3 regions of the Thalassospira sp. B30-1 genome follow, and region 1 is predicted to be linked to each of the others. Evidence: predicted binding sites of a transcription regulator. Region 1 holds the regulator's gene; each other region holds the start of a gene.

The links. Region 1 encodes PhoB, which activates phosphate uptake and scavenging genes when phosphate is short. Its sites were predicted from a motif close to TNTCATAAAACTGTCA; they were not measured.
Region 2: IT971_RS11365 (choice-of-anchor I family protein) is a predicted target of PhoB. The motif match lies at 3,909-3,924, and genes of this name have one in related genera.
Region 3: IT971_RS13085 (DUF2794 domain-containing protein) is a predicted target of PhoB. The motif match lies at 2,409-2,424, and genes of this name have one in related genera.

What each region holds. Positions count from the first base shown of each region.
Region 1 covers NZ_CP065232.1:4,039,566-4,045,337, reverse strand. Annotated here, with positions in the region: gene pstC (phosphate ABC transporter permease subunit PstC) at 1-712, shown strand, start outside; gene pstA (phosphate ABC transporter permease PstA) at 705-2,054, shown strand; gene pstB (phosphate ABC transporter ATP-binding protein PstB) at 2,056-2,859, shown strand; gene phoU (phosphate signaling complex protein PhoU) at 2,881-3,603, shown strand; gene phoB (phosphate regulon transcriptional regulator PhoB) at 3,621-4,316, shown strand; gene IT971_RS18965 (cation:proton antiporter) at 4,379-5,772, opposite strand, start outside.
Region 2 covers NZ_CP065232.1:2,337,137-2,342,908, reverse strand. Annotated here, with positions in the region: gene IT971_RS11385 (PfkB family carbohydrate kinase) at 1-783, shown strand, start outside; gene pgi (glucose-6-phosphate isomerase) at 926-2,572, shown strand; gene IT971_RS11375 (DUF2256 domain-containing protein) at 2,597-2,794, opposite strand; gene IT971_RS11370 (NAD(P)/FAD-dependent oxidoreductase) at 2,801-3,826, opposite strand; gene IT971_RS11365 (choice-of-anchor I family protein) at 3,999-5,597, shown strand; gene IT971_RS11360 (response regulator) at 5,745-5,772, shown strand, end outside.
Region 3 covers NZ_CP065232.1:2,709,267-2,715,038, reverse strand. Annotated here, with positions in the region: gene IT971_RS13100 (ribonucleoside-diphosphate reductase subunit alpha) at 1-100, shown strand, start outside; gene IT971_RS13095 (ribonucleotide-diphosphate reductase subunit beta) at 141-1,169, shown strand; gene IT971_RS13090 (tetratricopeptide repeat protein) at 1,232-1,993, opposite strand; gene IT971_RS13085 (DUF2794 domain-containing protein) at 2,010-2,363, opposite strand; gene IT971_RS13080 (hypothetical protein) at 2,518-2,943, opposite strand; gene IT971_RS13075 (tetratricopeptide repeat protein) at 3,398-4,048, shown strand; gene IT971_RS13070 (PQQ-like beta-propeller repeat protein) at 4,099-5,439, shown strand; gene der (ribosome biogenesis GTPase Der) at 5,561-5,772, shown strand, end outside.

The DNA.
Region 1 (5,772 bases):
TGCATTTGGCGCAATCCCGCTTTTTGTTGGAACATTGCTGATTACGCTGATTGCAATGTTTGTGGCGGTGCCGGTCGGTTTGTTCTCTGCCATCTATATGGGTGAATATGCATCGCCGAAATTCCGGGCGGTTGCCAAACCTGCCCTTGAAATTTTGGCCGGTGTTCCGACGGTTGTGTACGGCTTCTTTGCTGCCCTGACAGTTGCTCCGTTCTTGCGCGACAATGGTGCTGTGCTTGGACTTGATGTCAGTTCCGAAAGTGCGCTGGCTGCGGGTCTGGTCATGGGGGTCATGATCATTCCGTTCGTGTCATCGCTGTCTGATGATGTCATGTCACAGGTGCCGAAGTCGTTGCGCGACGGATCATATGGCCTTGGTGCAACAAGGTCTGAAACCATTCGGCATGTGATTTTCCCCGCAGCCCTGCCCGGTATTGTTGGTGCGGTATTGCTGGCGGTGTCGCGTGCGATTGGGGAAACCATGATCGTTGTGATGGCTGCCGGACTTGCCGCCAACATGACGGTAAACCCGTTGCAGGCCGTGACCACTGTTACCGTGCAGATCGTAACACTTCTGGTCGGTGACCAGGAATTCGACAGTGCCAAAACCCTGTCGGCATTTGCACTGGGTCTGCTTCTTTTCCTTATCACCTTGGGTCTGAACGTGTTTGCCCTTAAGGTTGTTCAGAAGTATCGCGAGAAATATGACTGATATGGCATCGCTTATGGAAGACAGAGCCGCCGCAAAAGTGATCTCTGGCAATCTGCACACGCCGGTTGACTGGGACAGCCCGAAATTGGCACGTAACATTAAAAAACGTTACGCAGCGGAACGCAGGTTCAAGATTTACGGCTTAAGCGCAATTGCCATCGCTCTTATGGCGCTGGTTGTGCTTGGCTATTCGATCATTTCGAAAGGTTATAGTGCCTTTTTCCAGACCTATGTTCAGATGGAAATCTTTTTCGACCCGGCCAAGATTGATCCGGACGGAACAGGTGATCCGGCAATTATTGGCAGGGCCAATTTTGATAGTCTGATCAGGGATGCACTGAGCAAACAGTTCCCGGAAGTGAGCGGACGTAGCGAACGGCGTGATCTCTATGACATTGTTTCGGGCGGGGCATCTTATGATCTGCGCGAGAGGGTGCTTGAAAATCCGTCTCTGATCGGACAGACCCGGAAGGTCTGGCTGATTTCCGGTGACGACTTTGATATGCTCAACAAAGGTTATATCAGTGCAAACACAGACGAAGGCGACCGTCGCCTGAACGATCAGGAAATTGGTTGGTATAATACACTGGTCTCTCAAGGATCGGTCGAAAAGCAGTTCCATACGCGGTTCTTTACCAATGGTGATTCCCGCGAACCGGAATTGGCCGGGATCTGGGGCGCTGCGGTCGGGTCTTTCTATACCCTGGTTGTGACACTGATACTGTCGTTTCCGATTGGTGTTCTGGCGGCGATCTATCTGGAAGAATTTGCACCGCGAAACCGGTTCACGACGATTGTCGAAGTCAACATCAACAACCTTGCGGCTGTGCCGTCGATCGTGTTCGGTCTTCTCGGGCTTGAGGTTTACCTTAATGTCATGCACCTGCCGCGGTCGGCCCCGGTTGTTGGTGGTCTGACGCTGGCCCTCATGACATTGCCGACCATCATCATCGCATCACGTGCGGCGATCAAGGCAGTGCCGCCGTCGATCCGGCAGGCTGCCCTTGGTCTTGGGGCGTCGCCGGTTCAGACGGTGACCCATCACGTGTTACCGCTGGCGATGCCCGGTATTCTGACCGGGACCATCATCGGCATGGCGCAGGCTCTTGGGGAAACCGCACCGCTTCTGATGATCGGTATGGTGGCGTTTATTGTTGATATCCCGGGCGGGGCACTTGATCCGGCGACAGTTCTGCCGGTGCAGATTTATCTGTGGGCGGATAGTCCGGAACGTGCCTTTGTCGAGAAGACTTCGGCGGCCATCATGGTCTTGCTGGGCTTCCTGATTCTGATGAACGGATTGGCCGTGTATCTGCGCAAGAAATTTGAACGGAAGTGGTAAAATGGCTGTTGTAACTCAAAGCGCAATGACGGCAGAGCCGTCAGTCACTAGCCCGAAAATGACGGCCCGTGACCTCAATCTTTTCTACGGCGACAACCAGGCGCTTTTTGATGTCAATCTTGACATTGTCGAACGTCAGGTCACAGCACTTATCGGCCCGTCGGGCTGCGGCAAATCAACCTTCCTGCGGTGCATGAACCGCATGAATGACACGATTGACGGTGTCACGATCAAGGGCAAGGTAACGCTTGATGACCGTGATATCTATGACAAGGCAATCGACGTTGTTCAGTTGCGCGCGCGCATTGGCATGGTGTTCCAGAAACCGAACCCGTTCCCGAAGTCGATTTATGACAACGTGGCCTATGGCCCACGTATTCACGGTCTGGTGAATTCGCGCGACGAGCTCGATGAAATCGTCATGACCTCGCTTGAACGGGCGGGTCTACTGAAAGAAGTCAAAGACCGTCTGCCGGAACCGGCAACCGGTCTTTCTGGTGGGCAGCAGCAGCGTCTTTGCATTGCACGTGCGGTTGCCGTCAGCCCCGAAGTCATCCTGATGGATGAACCGTGTTCGGCACTTGACCCGATTGCAACCGCAAAGGTCGAGGAACTGATCGACGAGCTTCGTTCGAACTACACCATTGTGATCGTGACGCACTCCATGCAGCAGGCTGCCCGCGTGTCGCAGCGCACGGCGTTTTTCCATCTCGGCAAGCTGGTCGAAGTGGGCGAAACCGATCAGATTTTCACCAATCCCAAGGACGAGCGCACCAAGGGATACATTACGGGTCGCTTCGGTTAAGTCCGGGCAGGAGTATTTTCGATGGTCGATGAGAAACATCATATCGTCAGTTCGTTTGACGAAGAACTGACCCGTCTGAACAACATCATTTCGCAGATGGGCGGGCTTGCCGAAAGTCAGCTGATTTCCGCCATTCGTGCGATCGTTAAACGGGATTCTGAACTGGCCGAGAAGGTCATTCTTTCCGATCACCGTATCGATACGCTGGAACAGGAAGTGCAGGATTTTGCCGTACGTCTTCTGGCCCTGCGTCAGCCGATGGCAGATGACCTGCGACAGGTGGTGACCGCGCTTAAACTGTCCAACGATCTAGAACGTATCGGTGATCTGGCGAAAAATATCGCCAAGCGTGCGCAGGTTCTTAACCAGGTGCCGCCGATCCGCCCGGTTCAGGTGATCCCGAACATGGCCAAGCTGTGCCAGGAAATCATCAAGGACGTTCTGGATGCCTATATCGAAGGTGATGCGGAAAAGGCCCAGCGTGTCTGGGCGCGCGATCAGGAAGTTGACGATATGTACAATTCCCTGTTCCGTGAACTGCTGACCTATATGATGGAAGATCCGCGTAACATCACGGCATCGACCCATCTGCTGTTTATCGCCAAGAATATCGAACGTATTGGCGATCATGCGACCAACATTGCCGAAACGATCTATTACCGGATCAAGGGCGAAGACCTGCCGATGGATACTCGGCCAAAAAATGACGCGGCGAACTTTGCCGTCGTAGAACCGAATGAGTGACACTGGAGCATAGGAAGATGGACCCAACGGTTCTTATCGTCGAGGACGAAGCTGCAATCGTAACCATGTTGCGCTACAACCTCGAACGCGAGGGGATGCAGGTTGTCGAAGCCGGGGACGGTGACGAAGCGTTGAAAATTCTGGCCGAAACCCATGTCGATCTGGTCCTTCTGGACTGGATGCTGCCGGTGATGTCAGGGATCGAGGTTTGCCGCCAGATCCGCCGGAAGCCTGAAAGCCGCGATTTGCCGGTGATCATGGTTACGGCGCGTGGCGAAGAAGGCGACCGCATCCGCGGCCTTGATACCGGGGCCGATGATTATGTAACCAAGCCGTTTGCGATTGGTGAATTGCTGGCCCGTATTCGCGCACTTCTGCGTCGATCCGGTCCGGCGCAACCACAAGGGCAGTTGATCTATTCCGATATCGAAATGGATCTGGCCGCCCATCGTGTCAGTCGTAACGGCAAGGCTATCCATCTTGGCCCAACCGAATTCCGTCTGCTGCGTTATTTCCTGGAACATCCGGGGCGGGTTTTCTCGCGCGAGCAGCTTCTGAATGCGGTTTGGGGGCCGAATATCTATGTCGAAACCCGCACGGTTGACGTTCACATTCGTCGTCTGCGCAAGGCATTGAATGACGTCAAGGGAACGCGCGATGTGATCCGCACGGTTCGTGCTGCTGGCTATGCACTGGATGTCGAAGCCGCTTGATTGCGGTTATTCTGGAAGACGAAACGAAAGACCCCCATTCTCGTGATGGGGGTCTTTGTGTTTCAGGTGCTTTTCCTGGATTTTGCCGGTTTGGCAGTTTTTTGTGCCTGGTCTTCGGTTTTTTGGCGCGCGGTGCGCGGGGCAAGTTCGTTCATCAGCAGCATATCGGCACGCCGGAACTTGGCTATTTCGATATCGATATCTTCCTGCGGGATATCGCAGGCCGCCAGAACGTGATCGGACAGGCGTAAACCGGTTTCAAGTACCTCGGGGATGGCCGCATCGGCACCACTGCGTGACAGCGGACCGATATGGGTGATGTCCTGGGCACGGGCAAAGATTTTCAGATGCGGATAATGCTGTCGCAGCAAGGCGACGGTCTTTTCGGTTGCGTGCGGGTTGCCCATGGCAACGGCGGCAATATGGGCCTGTTCGGTATGGGCGGCACGAAATGTTTCCGGTCGGGACCCATCGGCAAAATAAACAGGCAGACCTTCGGCTCGGCCACGCGAAACCTGTTGGGCATCGGATTCCAGAACGATAAACGGGATTTCCTTGGTGCGCAGCAGACGGGCCAGAACCCGGCCGACGCGCCCGCAACCAATCACCAGAACATGTTTCTGAATGCCGTCGGTTTCATCCGAGATCTCGCTTAGCTGATCGGTTTCCTTTGGATGAAGCTTCTGTTCGATGCGGTGGCCGAGCGAAATCAAAGTCGGCGTCAGACCCATCGAAATCGCAACCACCGGGATCAGCATCACGGCGATGTCAATCGGAACCGCCCCGTTCTGCGATGCCAGTGCAAGCATGACGAAGGCGAATTCACCACCGGCGGCCAGGCTCATGGCGACCCGAATTGAAGATGCACGGTTAAAGCCGATCAGCAGGGACAATCCGAAAAGAACCGCTGCCTTTATGACCAGAAGCCCGATCAGCCACAAAATGATCGTTCCGGCCTGACCGATGACCACATTGGCATTGACCGACATTCCCACAGACATGAAGAACAGCGACAGGAAAACACCGCGAAATGGCGAAATGTCGGCTTCGATCTGATGGCGGAATTCGGTTTCGGCCAACATTACCCCGGCGATAAAGGCACCAAGCGCCATTGAAAGGCCCGCGGCTTCGGTCAATGTGCTGGCAGCCAGAACGACAAACAGGGTCCCGATTGCAAAAAGTTCCGGGTTTTTAAGAGCCGCAATATACCGAAACAGTCGCGGCAGGAGATAACGACCGGTCAGCAACAATACAGCAACCGCCCCCACACCGCTTAGTGCGCTGATCCAGGGGCTGGTTTCGCTCCCGGCATTGCCAGCGGCCTGCACCATGATCAGGAAGGGACCAACCGCAACGTCCTGCAACAGCAGGATGGCAAGGGCTGCACGCCCGAAACGTGTGTGCAACTGGCGTTCATCAGAAAGCTGTTTAAGGATAATGGCTGTTGATGACAGGG
Region 2 (5,772 bases), 1.7 Mb from region 1:
GGTCATTTTCTGGTCGATACGCTCAAAGCCGACAATGTCGATACATCGGGCATTGTCCTGACCAAGGAAGCCCTGACGGGCCTTGCGTTTGTTTCATTGCGGGCCGATGGCGAACGTGAATTTTCTTTCTATCGCAGCCCGTCGGCCGACATGCTGTTGTCGCCGTCCGATCTGGATCAGGACATGCTGAGGGGATGCGCGCTGTTTCACTATGGCACGCTTTGCATGATCGACGATGATCCGCGCGCGGCGACGCTTGCTGCCATCGACATTGCACGTGAAAACGGCGCGATCATTTCATGTGATCCGAACCTGCGCCTGCCGCTTTGGCCCAGTGCGGATGCCGCCCGTGATATGCTGCGTCTTGCGATTACCAAGGCGGATATTGTGAAAATTTCTGACGACGAAGTCGCCTTTATCACCGGCAAGGATGATCTTGAAGCAGGCGTTCGTGAATTGTGGTGCGATCACTGGAAACTGATGATCGTGACGTCGGGCCCGAAAGGCAGCCGGTTCTTTACACCTGATTTCGAAGGTTCGGCCGATCCGTTCAAGGTCACGGCTGTCGACGCGACCGGAGCAGGGGACGGTTTTACTGCCGGCTTCCTGTCGCGTTTGTTGAAAGATCCGCAATTGCTGGAATCTGCGGAAAAGGTCGAGGCAGCATGCCGTTTTGCCAATGCGGTCGGGGCAATAACGGCCACCAAACGCGGTGCGATTGCTGCCCTCCCGACCGAAGCGCAGGTTTCGGAGTTTCTTTCTGCAAACGGATTAACCGGTTAATATCCGTGGTGATGGCAATCCTGTTCCCGCCGGATTGCCATCAAAATGTCCCACAAACTGTCCCACAAATGGTCGCATCGGCGTGTTAGTGTTTTGACATGACGTCGATATTGTTTGCTATCTGTTTGAAGCCGAGGGTGGAATGTCCACAGAAAATCTGACGATCTGTTGGGAAAAGCTTGATCGACTGGGCGCGGAAGTTTCCAAGAACCTTAATTTACGCAAAGCCTTTGCCGATGATCCGGCGCGGTTTGCGCGTTTCCAGGTCACGCAGGACGATCTGTTTATCGATTATTCGAAAAATCTGATCACCGATGATGTGATGGCCGCATTACGTGAATTGGCGGAAACTGCCAATGTTGAAAACTGGCGCGAACGGATGTTTGCCGGTGATCGGATCAATATCACCGAAAATCGCGCTGTTCTTCATACGGCACTTCGCAATCTGGATGGCAATCCGGTAATGGTCGATGGCAAGGACGTTATGCCCGATGTCAAGGACGTCTTGGTACGCATGAAACGCTTTGCCGCGCGTGTGCATACCGGCGACTGGAAAGGCCATACCGGCAAGGCGATCACCGATGTCGTTAATATCGGGATTGGCGGTTCCGACCTTGGCCCGGTCATGGTGAACGAGGCACTCCGTCCGTATCATATCGACGGTATTCGCTGCCATTTCGTTTCCAACGTCGATGGCGCGCATATCGTTGATACGCTCAAAGACCTTGATGCGGAAACGACGCTTTTCATCATTGCATCCAAGACCTTCACAACCGACGAAACCCTGACCAATGCCTATTCGGCGCGCGACTGGCTTGTTGGTTTGCTGAAAGACGAGGGCGCGGTTGCCAAGCATTTTGTCGCGGTATCGACTGCCTTGGACAAGGTTGCTGAATTCGGTATTGATACAAACAATGCGTTCGGTTTCTGGGACTGGGTCGGTGGGCGGTACAGCCTTTGGTCGGCTATCGGCTTGCCGATCATTCTGGCGGTTGGTTACGAGAAATTCGAAGAATTGCTGCGCGGTGCGCAGGCGATGGATAATCATTTTCGTTCAGCCCCGCTTGACCGGAATATTCCAGTGACGCTGGCATTGATCGGCGTCTGGTATCGCAATGTTCTGGGAGCCTCCAGTCAGGCAATCCTGCCTTATGACCAGCATCTTTCACGCCTGCCAGCCTATTTGCAGCAGGCCGATATGGAAAGTAATGGCAAGTCGGTTACCCGCGATGGCAAGCCGATCTATTACGAAACCGGCCCGATCATCTGGGGTGAACCGGGTACCAATGGCCAGCATGCCTTTTATCAGCTGATCCATCAGGGCACGGAACTGATCCCGGTTGATTTCATCGTTGCGGCGAATGCCCTGAATCCATTGGCAAACCATCATGACAAGTTGGTGGCGAATTGCTTTGCACAGGCCGAAGCCCTGATGCGCGGCAAGACCGAGGCCGAAGTACGTGACGAACTTGCCGGTGGCAATCTGACCCCGGCCGAGATTGATGTGCTGGCACCGCAAAAGATCTTTGCCGGGAACAAACCCAGCACAATGATCCTTTACAAGCAGCTTGATCCCTTTACGCTGGGACGTCTGGTTGCAATGTATGAACATAAAATCTTTGTTCAGGGGATTATCTGGAACGTCAATTCCTATGACCAGTGGGGTGTTGAGCTTGGCAAACAGCTTGCCAAGGAATTGCTGCCAATGGTTCAGGGGAATGAAACTGCCGATAGCCGTGACGCTTCAACCGCCGGTCTGATCCATCAGTTGCATGCCCTTCGGGGTTAATTTTGATCCGACAAATCTGTGGATTTATGGGGCGGTGTCAGCCTGACTGGCACCGCCCCTGATATTTGCTCGATGATCCCGACAACGGGCAGAGCAATATTTGACATCGTCCCAGCAATTACGCCATTTGCGCCTCCAGGCAAACGGTCGATTACAGGTCAGGCAGGTTTTGTGTGGCAGGTCTGATTTTGTCGGCCTTTGACCATTGGCATTTCGGCGCATCCCAAATTACCCGATCAGTGTCTCGATCATGGCATGGGCCGCGCATTTTCCGCTGCGCCATGCGGCTTCCACCCTTGCACCAAGACACCAATCGCCCGCGGCAATGACGCGCCCGTTCATGCCGCTAAGATGACTTTTTCCAAGCGATTTGATCGTGCGGGCATATCGCCAGCGATGCGTGTTTACGGACACCACATCGGGAAGTTTTGCACCGCTAGCTTTATGCAGTTTTTCAAGCAGAAGGAATGCGATGCGTTCCTTGTCTTCTTCCAGGTGATCACGTGACCATTCCGGACTTGCGTGCAGAACCCAAAGATCAGGTGAAGGTCGATGGATCAGATCACGGTGATCGCCATTGCGTGCCGCCCAGCTGATCGCAGGATCGGGATGGATCATGGCATCAAATGCCGTGGGCAACGGTTTGGCAAATGCAATCATTGCTGCCCAGCACGGTGCCATTTCCACATCCGCAATGGGATCAAATCTTGGGGCAAGTGGTTGCAGAAGCTCTGCGGTTTGCGGGGCAGGGGCGGTAACAATCACACCGTCAAATGGCCCGAATTCACCATCCAGATCGTCATGCAGGATAAAGCTGCGTGGTCCGGCGGTTTCGATACAGGTAATACGGTGTTCTTTGCGGATTTCAAACGGATCAAGCAGCGGGGTGATCAGTTTGTTCATTTGCGGTGACCCCTGATACCAGATATCTGCGGCCGTATTTGTACGTTTCAAAGCCGATGCCGGTGCCCCTGCGGTTGCGTTTTCACCACGAAGGAGATGTGGTTGCCATTTCCGAACGGATTTTTGATGTTCGGCCTGTTGCAGGAATGATTGAAATTCCGGATGCAGCGCCGTGACATATTGGGCGCCATGATTGAAATTGCCCAATTCGGTACGACGTGTTGCAAGTCGCCCTCCGGCACCACGGCTTTTTTCAAAAACCGTTACGCAAAAGCCGACTGCATGAAGTGTGGCCGCCGCCCGAAGGCCGGCCATTCCCGCACCGATCACGGCAATATTCATTGGGGCCATTTTGTTGTTCCTGTTCGAACCTTGTGAACCTTTTCCTCCTTACGTCAGAAGTCGTTGTTTGGAGCATCAACACCCCGAAGATATTTATGAAACTGTCATCGTCAGGTCATTAAACCGTTACGCATTGTCCGCAGTTTGTCTGCCACGGTTCATCCAGTTTTCAGGGGGAAATATGCGTTATTCTTTGATGGCCACGGTGGCATTTTCGGTTATGCTCGGTGCCTGCGGCACCACGACAACGTCAAAAAACATGGTAATGGCCGTTGATACGGCGTCGCCTGCCGCCAAGCCGCTTTCAATCGTGCCGATGGGCGACTATCGCACCGGCATGTTTGACGAAGGGGCCGCGGAAATTCCGGCTTTTGACCCGGTGACCAAACGCATATTCGTGGTCAATGGTGGCGACAAGTCGATTGATATTCTTGATATGTCGGACCCTGAAACACTTGCAAAAATCGGTTCGGTCAAGCTTTCGACATGGGGTAAGGCGGCAAACAGCGTTGCCGTTCATGGCAATATTGTCGCAGCGGCTGTCGAGAATGACGACAAACAGGCACCGGGCAAGGCCGTGTTCTTTAACACGGATGGTGATTTCATTGCGGCTGTAACTGTCGGTGCATTGCCCGACATGATCAAATTTACTCCGGATGGCAAGCACGTTCTGGTCGCGAACGAAGGCGAGCCGAACGATGCATTTGACAACGACCCGGAAGGCAGTGTTTCGATTATCCCGGTATCGGGAAATCTCACCGATCTGTCAGATGCCGATGTTCGCACGGTAAACTTTGGCTTCCTGAATGATGTGGACCTGCCTTATGGCATGCGGACATCAAACCCGGGAACGTCGACTGTGGCACAGGATGTCGAGCCGGAATATATCGCCGTCTCGAAAGACAGCAAAACGGCTTATGTTTCACTTCAGGAAAACAATGCGGTGGCGATCATTGATATTGAAACCGCAAACGTTGTCCGGGTTGCCGGTCTTGGTTTCAAGGACCATTCGGTCAACGCATTTGATGCCAGCGACAAGGACGGCAAAATCAACATCCGTACATGGCCTGTGATGGGCATGTATATGCCAGACACGATCGATGCTATCGAAATCGGCGGCAAAACCTGGGTCCTGACGGCAAACGAAGGCGACTCACGCGACTATGACGGCTACAGCGAAGAAACCCGCGTCGGAAAACTGACCCTTGATCCGGTCGCCTTCCCGAATGCCGCAACCCTGCAAAAAGATGAAAACCTCGGTCGCTTGAAAACGACCACTGCGCAGGGCGATACGGATGGTGATGGCGATTTCGATGTGATCTACAGCTATGGGGCACGTTCGTTTTCGGTCCTGAATGCGAATGGCGACATGGTCTTTGACAGTGGCGACAAGTTCGAACAGTTCATGGCGGCCAATTACGAGAGAGTTTTCAACGCATCGAACACTGAAAACTATAGCCGCGATAACCGTTCGGATGACAAGGGTCCGGAACCCGAAGGTCTGGCAACCGGCTACGTTAATGGCACACCTTATGCCTTTATCGGTCTGGAACGTCAGGGCGGATTTATGGTCTATGATCTGACCAATCCGACTAATCCGCAATTTGTCACCTATCATTCAGATCGTCGTTTTTCCGGCAATCCGGAAGCAGACACCGCAGGTGAACTTGCCCCGGAAGGTATGCTGTTTGTCGAAGCAAAGGATAGCCCCACCGGCAATGCCATGCTGATCGTGGCAAGCGAAGTATCGGGCAGTACAAAAGTTTATGACCTGAAATAGGTTTTTAAGCTGCTGTATATAAAGAGATTTCACCTGAAAAGCCGGGGATTTTGTCCTCGGCTTTTTCAATTATGTCCGGTGCTTGGTAAAATGGTTCAATCCTGTAACGTTATGCACTAAACTCCGCGCCACGGTCCGGTTCCGGGCTTGTCGACCGAAGGGAGGCGGAGACTGA
Region 3 (5,772 bases), 1.3 Mb from region 1:
AAGCCCGGAAAGCTCGTTTGAAATCCCGGCACTGGTTGCGGCCGCCGCCGCACAGGCATCCAGCGAACCCGATTATGATGAATGTCTCGCCTGCCAGTAAAGCGGCTTTAGCACACAGAAATTTTGCGAGAAGTGACAATATGTCTGACGATAAAGTAATTGATCTTCTGACGGAAAACCCGGTCTACAAGCCGTTCCGTTATCCGTGGGCCTATGAGGCGTGGCTGACCCAGCAGCAAATTCACTGGTTGCCGGAAGAAGTGCCGCTGGCCGATGACGTCAAGGATTGGAACCACACGATTTCCGATGCCGAGCGCAACCTGCTCACGCAGATTTTCCGCTTTTTCACTCAGTCGGATATCGAGGTCAATAACTGCTATATGCGCCATTATACGCGCGTATTCAAACCAACCGAAGTCCAGATGATGCTGGCGGCATTTTCCAACATGGAAACCATCCATGTAGCCGCCTATTCGCACCTTCTTGATACCATTGGCATGCCCGAAACCGAGTATGAAGCCTTCTTCCAGTACAAGGAAATGAAGGACAAATACGACTATATGCAAATCTGGGGCATTGGTCCGGAAGACGAGTATACCGACGAGCATGGTGACCTGCGTCTGACCACACAGGGTAAACGGAACATCGCCAAAACGCTGGCGGTGTTTGGCGCCTTTACCGAGGGTTTGCAGCTGTTTGCCTCATTTGCGATGCTGATGAATTTCCCTCGCTTTAACAAGATGAAGGGCATGGGGCAGATCGTGACATGGTCTGTGCGCGATGAAAGCCTGCATTGCGAAAGCATCATCCGCCTGTTTAGGACATTCTGCAAAGAGAACCCGGAAATCTGGGATGACGAAATGCGCAGCGACCTGATCGAGGCCTGCAAAACCATCGTCAGTCACGAAGATGCGTTTATCGATCTGTCCTTCGAAGCCGGTGCGGTGCAGGGCCTGACAGCGGAAGATATCAAGAAATACATCCGCTATATCGCTGATCGTCGCCTTAGCCAGCTTGGTCTTGAGGAGCAATACGGGATTGAACAGAACCCGTTGCCTTGGATGGATGCGATGCTGAATGCGGTTGAGCACACCAACTTCTTTGAAAACCGCGCGACGGAATATTCAAAAGCCGCAACGCGCGGTACTTGGGACGAAGCATTTTCCTGATCCCGTTTGAGGAACGAATATCATGCAAAAGGCCGCCTTCGGGTGGCCTTTTGTGTTCTGGTTCAGGGAACAGCCAATTCCTGTAGCCTTTTGTCAACACGTCTGATTTCTTCAAGGCGCAGCTTTGGTTCAAGATTGGTAATTGCCGTTGCCGGATCCATTTCAAGTTCGACACCGGGAGGCAGGGGGCGTGGGCCAAGGGCTGAACGGCGCAGCCAGTAATAGGCATCTGCATAATCCTGTTCTATACCCCAGCCGCGTTCCAGCATCGCGCCGAGCATGAATTGGGCGGCATGCATGCCTTTTTCGGCGGCGATCCTGTAGTAATGGGCGGCTTCAACATAGTTTTGTTCCGCTCCACGCCCGTGAAAATACTGTTCGCCAATCAGAAAGGCGGCATCGGTATTGTTCCCGTTGGCATGAAGAGCGCGTTTAAAGAATTCTGTGGCGCGGAACTGGTCATAGCGTAGCCCCCAGCCATTGAAATACATCAGCCCAAGGTAATAGATTGCATTTGCATGATTAGAGCGTGCTGCAAGGGCAAACCAATCTGCCGCCTGTCGGTAGTCCTGTGGTCCGGCAAGACCGCGATAGTAAAGCAGGCCAAGCGCATATTGCGCACGTGGATCGTCTTCCTGTGCGGCAACGCGCCACTGTGCGCGGGCCATTTCATAATTCCCCGCCTGATAGGCCTTGTAACCACTGGTGTAGTCGGCCTGTGCCGGTGGAGCATGAAACGTATATGCCGCCAGAACAAGAAAACCACACAGGATGGTGCGATTGCCGCGATTGGGCGAGAAGAAAGCAAGTATGGAAAGGGGCAAAAGGCGAAACCGATCTTTAACGGGATTTGAACAGCGGGACGACTTTGCGTGCACGTTTTTCAACGGCATCAAGAACGTTCTGGATTTCCGAGCTTTGTTTTATTTTTTCACCGCTGTGAAGTGCTACGAAATGCCCGGCATTCTTGTGATCCGCACCAAGTTTGATGACGGTGAAGATGGCTGTTTCGTGTGAGGAGCGGAAGATGGAGAACATGGCCATGCCATCAAGATGATCAATGGCATAGTCGCGCCATGCGCCACTTGCGACTTGTCTGGAATAGGTGTTCATGAGCTGCATCAATTCAGTCCGGTCGAAATGCACAACGCTTTTGGCTTTGCGGTACTGAGCCAGATTGAACAATGTACCCATGTCTTTCTCCGGACGTAATTTCAAAAGGCCGGGGTAGGGCGTTTATGACGCTCTGATGACACGGTAGCGCGGTTTATCCGCAGCCTCAAGTTTGAAAGGGCCGGGATATGAAAATTTTTACAAATATATGTGTGATTTCAGTTGGTTGAGGTGATTACAGGCTGCGTGAGCGTGTTGGCGGCCAGTCAACGGTTTGTGCACCGGTGTTATAAGGATCGGGTGTGCGATAGCAGCTGACGGCGGCCAAGGTGCGATAGCAATAAAGTGGCGGTTCCGGGACCGGGTCCTTTTTGCAGTATGATTTGCCATCGATCTTGCGGATGGTCGAACAATCGCGGCCAGTCGAAAGGGAAACGACGTGGTCAATCAGGGTTTTGTCGGTGTTGATGATGCTGACAACGTCGAGCGCGATATACCATTCAACACCGGTGAAGATGTGTGTACCTGCAATGTCGGATGCGGTGGTATCGCAGCCTGAGACCCCGGCACCAAGCAGCGTTGCGAATAATCCAGCCAGAACGCGCTGACGGATTATTCGTTTCGCCTCTTGTCGGCTTTGGGCCTTGTGCAAGCTTTTCATCCTGATCTCCGTGCATCGACCGGTCAGTATTTGCCCGGCAGCGATTAAAATTCCGTTTCCCGAATTTACAAATGCAATCCATGTGCCGTTTTGGGTGAAGCAGATACTGTTTTTGATGTTGGGACGGATTGGCCACATTTCAGCCGGGTTTGGCAATTAACCGGACGGCAGATTATGATTTTGGCGGCAGATTTTCGTTCGGGTTAAGGTCTGATCCTGCATCGCAGGCGGCAATTCTTTCCTTTGATGGTTGTTCACTGGATCAAAAACAACGTGATGGGTGGCAGTTTTGCGCGTGAAATACAGCATTGCGGGATTTAATTGCGATATTGGCGGCTCCTGATGTGCAGCGGACTTGACCCCTTGCGTACTGGCGCGTTAAATCCTTGCCGGAATTAATTCTGACAAGCGGGCAGGTTGCCCGCTTTCTTTTGATCGGATTGGAGCGGTTTTCGTGGTTGATATTTTCCAGGAAGTCGAAGAAGACCTCAAGCGCGAGCGCAATGAAGCGCTGTGGCGCAAATACGGCAAATACATCGTGGGTGTGGCGGCCGTGATCGTGCTGGGTGTTGCCGGACGTGAAGGCTGGAAAAGCTACGAGGAAAATTCGCGCATCGAAAACGGCACGCGCATGGCAAATGCCATTGAACTGGCACAGGCTGGTGAAGAAAAGCAGGATGCGGCACTGGGTGCGCTTGATGCGATCATTGCCGATGGCGATGCCGGTTTTGTCGCCCTTGGTCATTTCCAGAAGGCGGCAATTTATCTTCGCGCCGGGGCGAAAGATTCCGCGGTCGCCGAGCTTGAGGCAATTGCGGGTAACAGCGACGTCGAAAAGATCTATCGCGATCTTGCCGTGGTTCAGATTGCGATGAACAACGCCGACGCATCAAATGCCAAGGATTTGGTTTCGCGTTTGGAACCGATCGCTGTGCCTGAAAATCCCTGGTACTACTCGGCACGTGAAATGATCGCGATGCTTCATATCGCAGCAGGCGAGGTAGAGGCAGCAAAGCCGCTGCTGACCGAGATTGCCGATGACAGCGAAGCACCGTCAGGCATGCGCGCCCGCGCAAGTGAAATTCTGAAAGCCGTTGGCGCCTGATTGGCGGGAATGGCACAGGCAACCTGTTCACAGGGACTGGATCAGAGGATATGGTTTTGAGACCACGCAACATTAAATCCCTTTTGTGCGTCATGGGCATGTCGGTTGCCGTTTCGGCATGCTCAAGCTGGCTTGGAGAATCCGAAGATCCGCCGCTTCCCGGTGAACGCCTTGCGGTTCTATCACTTGAAAGCACGGTTCAGCCGGATGCCGAATTGAGCGATCAACGCGTGATCCTGCCGGAACCGGAGCCAATGGAAGACTGGCCGCAGAACGGTGGTCTGCCAAGTCATGCCCTGCATCATGTTGGTCTGGACAACGATGTGCTGCGTCAGGATTGGTCTGTTGGTATCGGCGAAGGATCGATGGATGACAATCTTCTGCTCAATCAGGCGATTGTGGCGCGGGGTGTGGTGTTTACCATTGATGCCGACGCCGTCGTTCGTGCGTTCAGTGCCAAATCGGGCAAACGTATCTGGTCGCTTGAACTGGCGAAGGACGAGGACGAAGACAGCACGCTTCTGGGGGGCGGTCTGGCCTATGAGAATGGTATTCTTTATGCAACCACCGGCTTTGCAGAAGTAATTGCGATTGATGCTCCCAGTGCAACCGTGATGTGGCGCTCACAGGTAACCGCCCCGATGCGCGGCGCGCCGACGGTTCGTGGCGGGCGCGTGTTCGTTGTGACGGTTGATAACCAGACTGTCGCACTGAACGCAATGACCGGCGAGACACTTTGGAGCCATCGCGGTGCATCTGAAGGTGCTTCCTTTATCGGTGGAGCAAGCCCGGCGGTTGATCAAGGGGTTGTTATTTCGGCTTACACGACCGGTGAAATGTACGCGCTTCGTGTTGAAAACGGTCAGGTGATCTGGTCCGATGCGCTGGCATCGGCGGGTCGCACCGATGCGGTTTCGGCGATTGCCGATATTCGCGGTCTTCCGGTTATTGACAATAATCTGGTGATCGCCACCAGTAATGCCGGTTTGACGGTTGCGATTGACCTTCGCACCGGGTACCGCGTCTGGGAACTGGAAGCCGGAGGCATCCAGTCGCCGTGGGTTGCGGGCGATTATGTTTTCATCCTTACCAACACAAATGACCTGATAGCCTTGCGTCGAGACACCGGACAGGTTAAATGGGTGACTGCTTTGCCGCGTTTTGTCGATCCCGAAGATCAGGAAGGCCCGATGGTATGGACCGGTCCGGTTCTGGTTGGTGACCGGTTGATCGTTGGAAACGAGCAGGGCGAAATCATGACTGTTTCCCCGTATAGTGGCGAGATCATTGGCAAGGATGAAGTTTCCGGCCCGATCACCTTGCCGCCTTCTGTTGCGGGTGACAGTCTTTACTTCCTGACTGCGGATGCCGATCTAATCGCGTATCGCTAACAGGTAGAACACAGTTTTTGCGAAAGATCCGATCTTTTGCCTGATATGCGCGTGCGCCGGAACGGGGTAAACTGCCCCTCGGCGCACATCGCCGTTTTATAACAATGAGTCTGAAAGTCAGATGTCGCTGAAAGTAGCCATTATCGGTCGCCCCAATGTCGGGAAGTCGACCTTGTTTAACCGTCTGGTCGGCAAGAAGCTGGCGCTGGTTGATGACCAGCCGGGCGTCACACGTGATCGCCGTTATGGCAGGGCGCGTCTTGGCCATATGGGTTTCGATATTATCGATACCGCCGGTCTGGAAGAGGCATTTGACGATTCAATCGAAGGCAA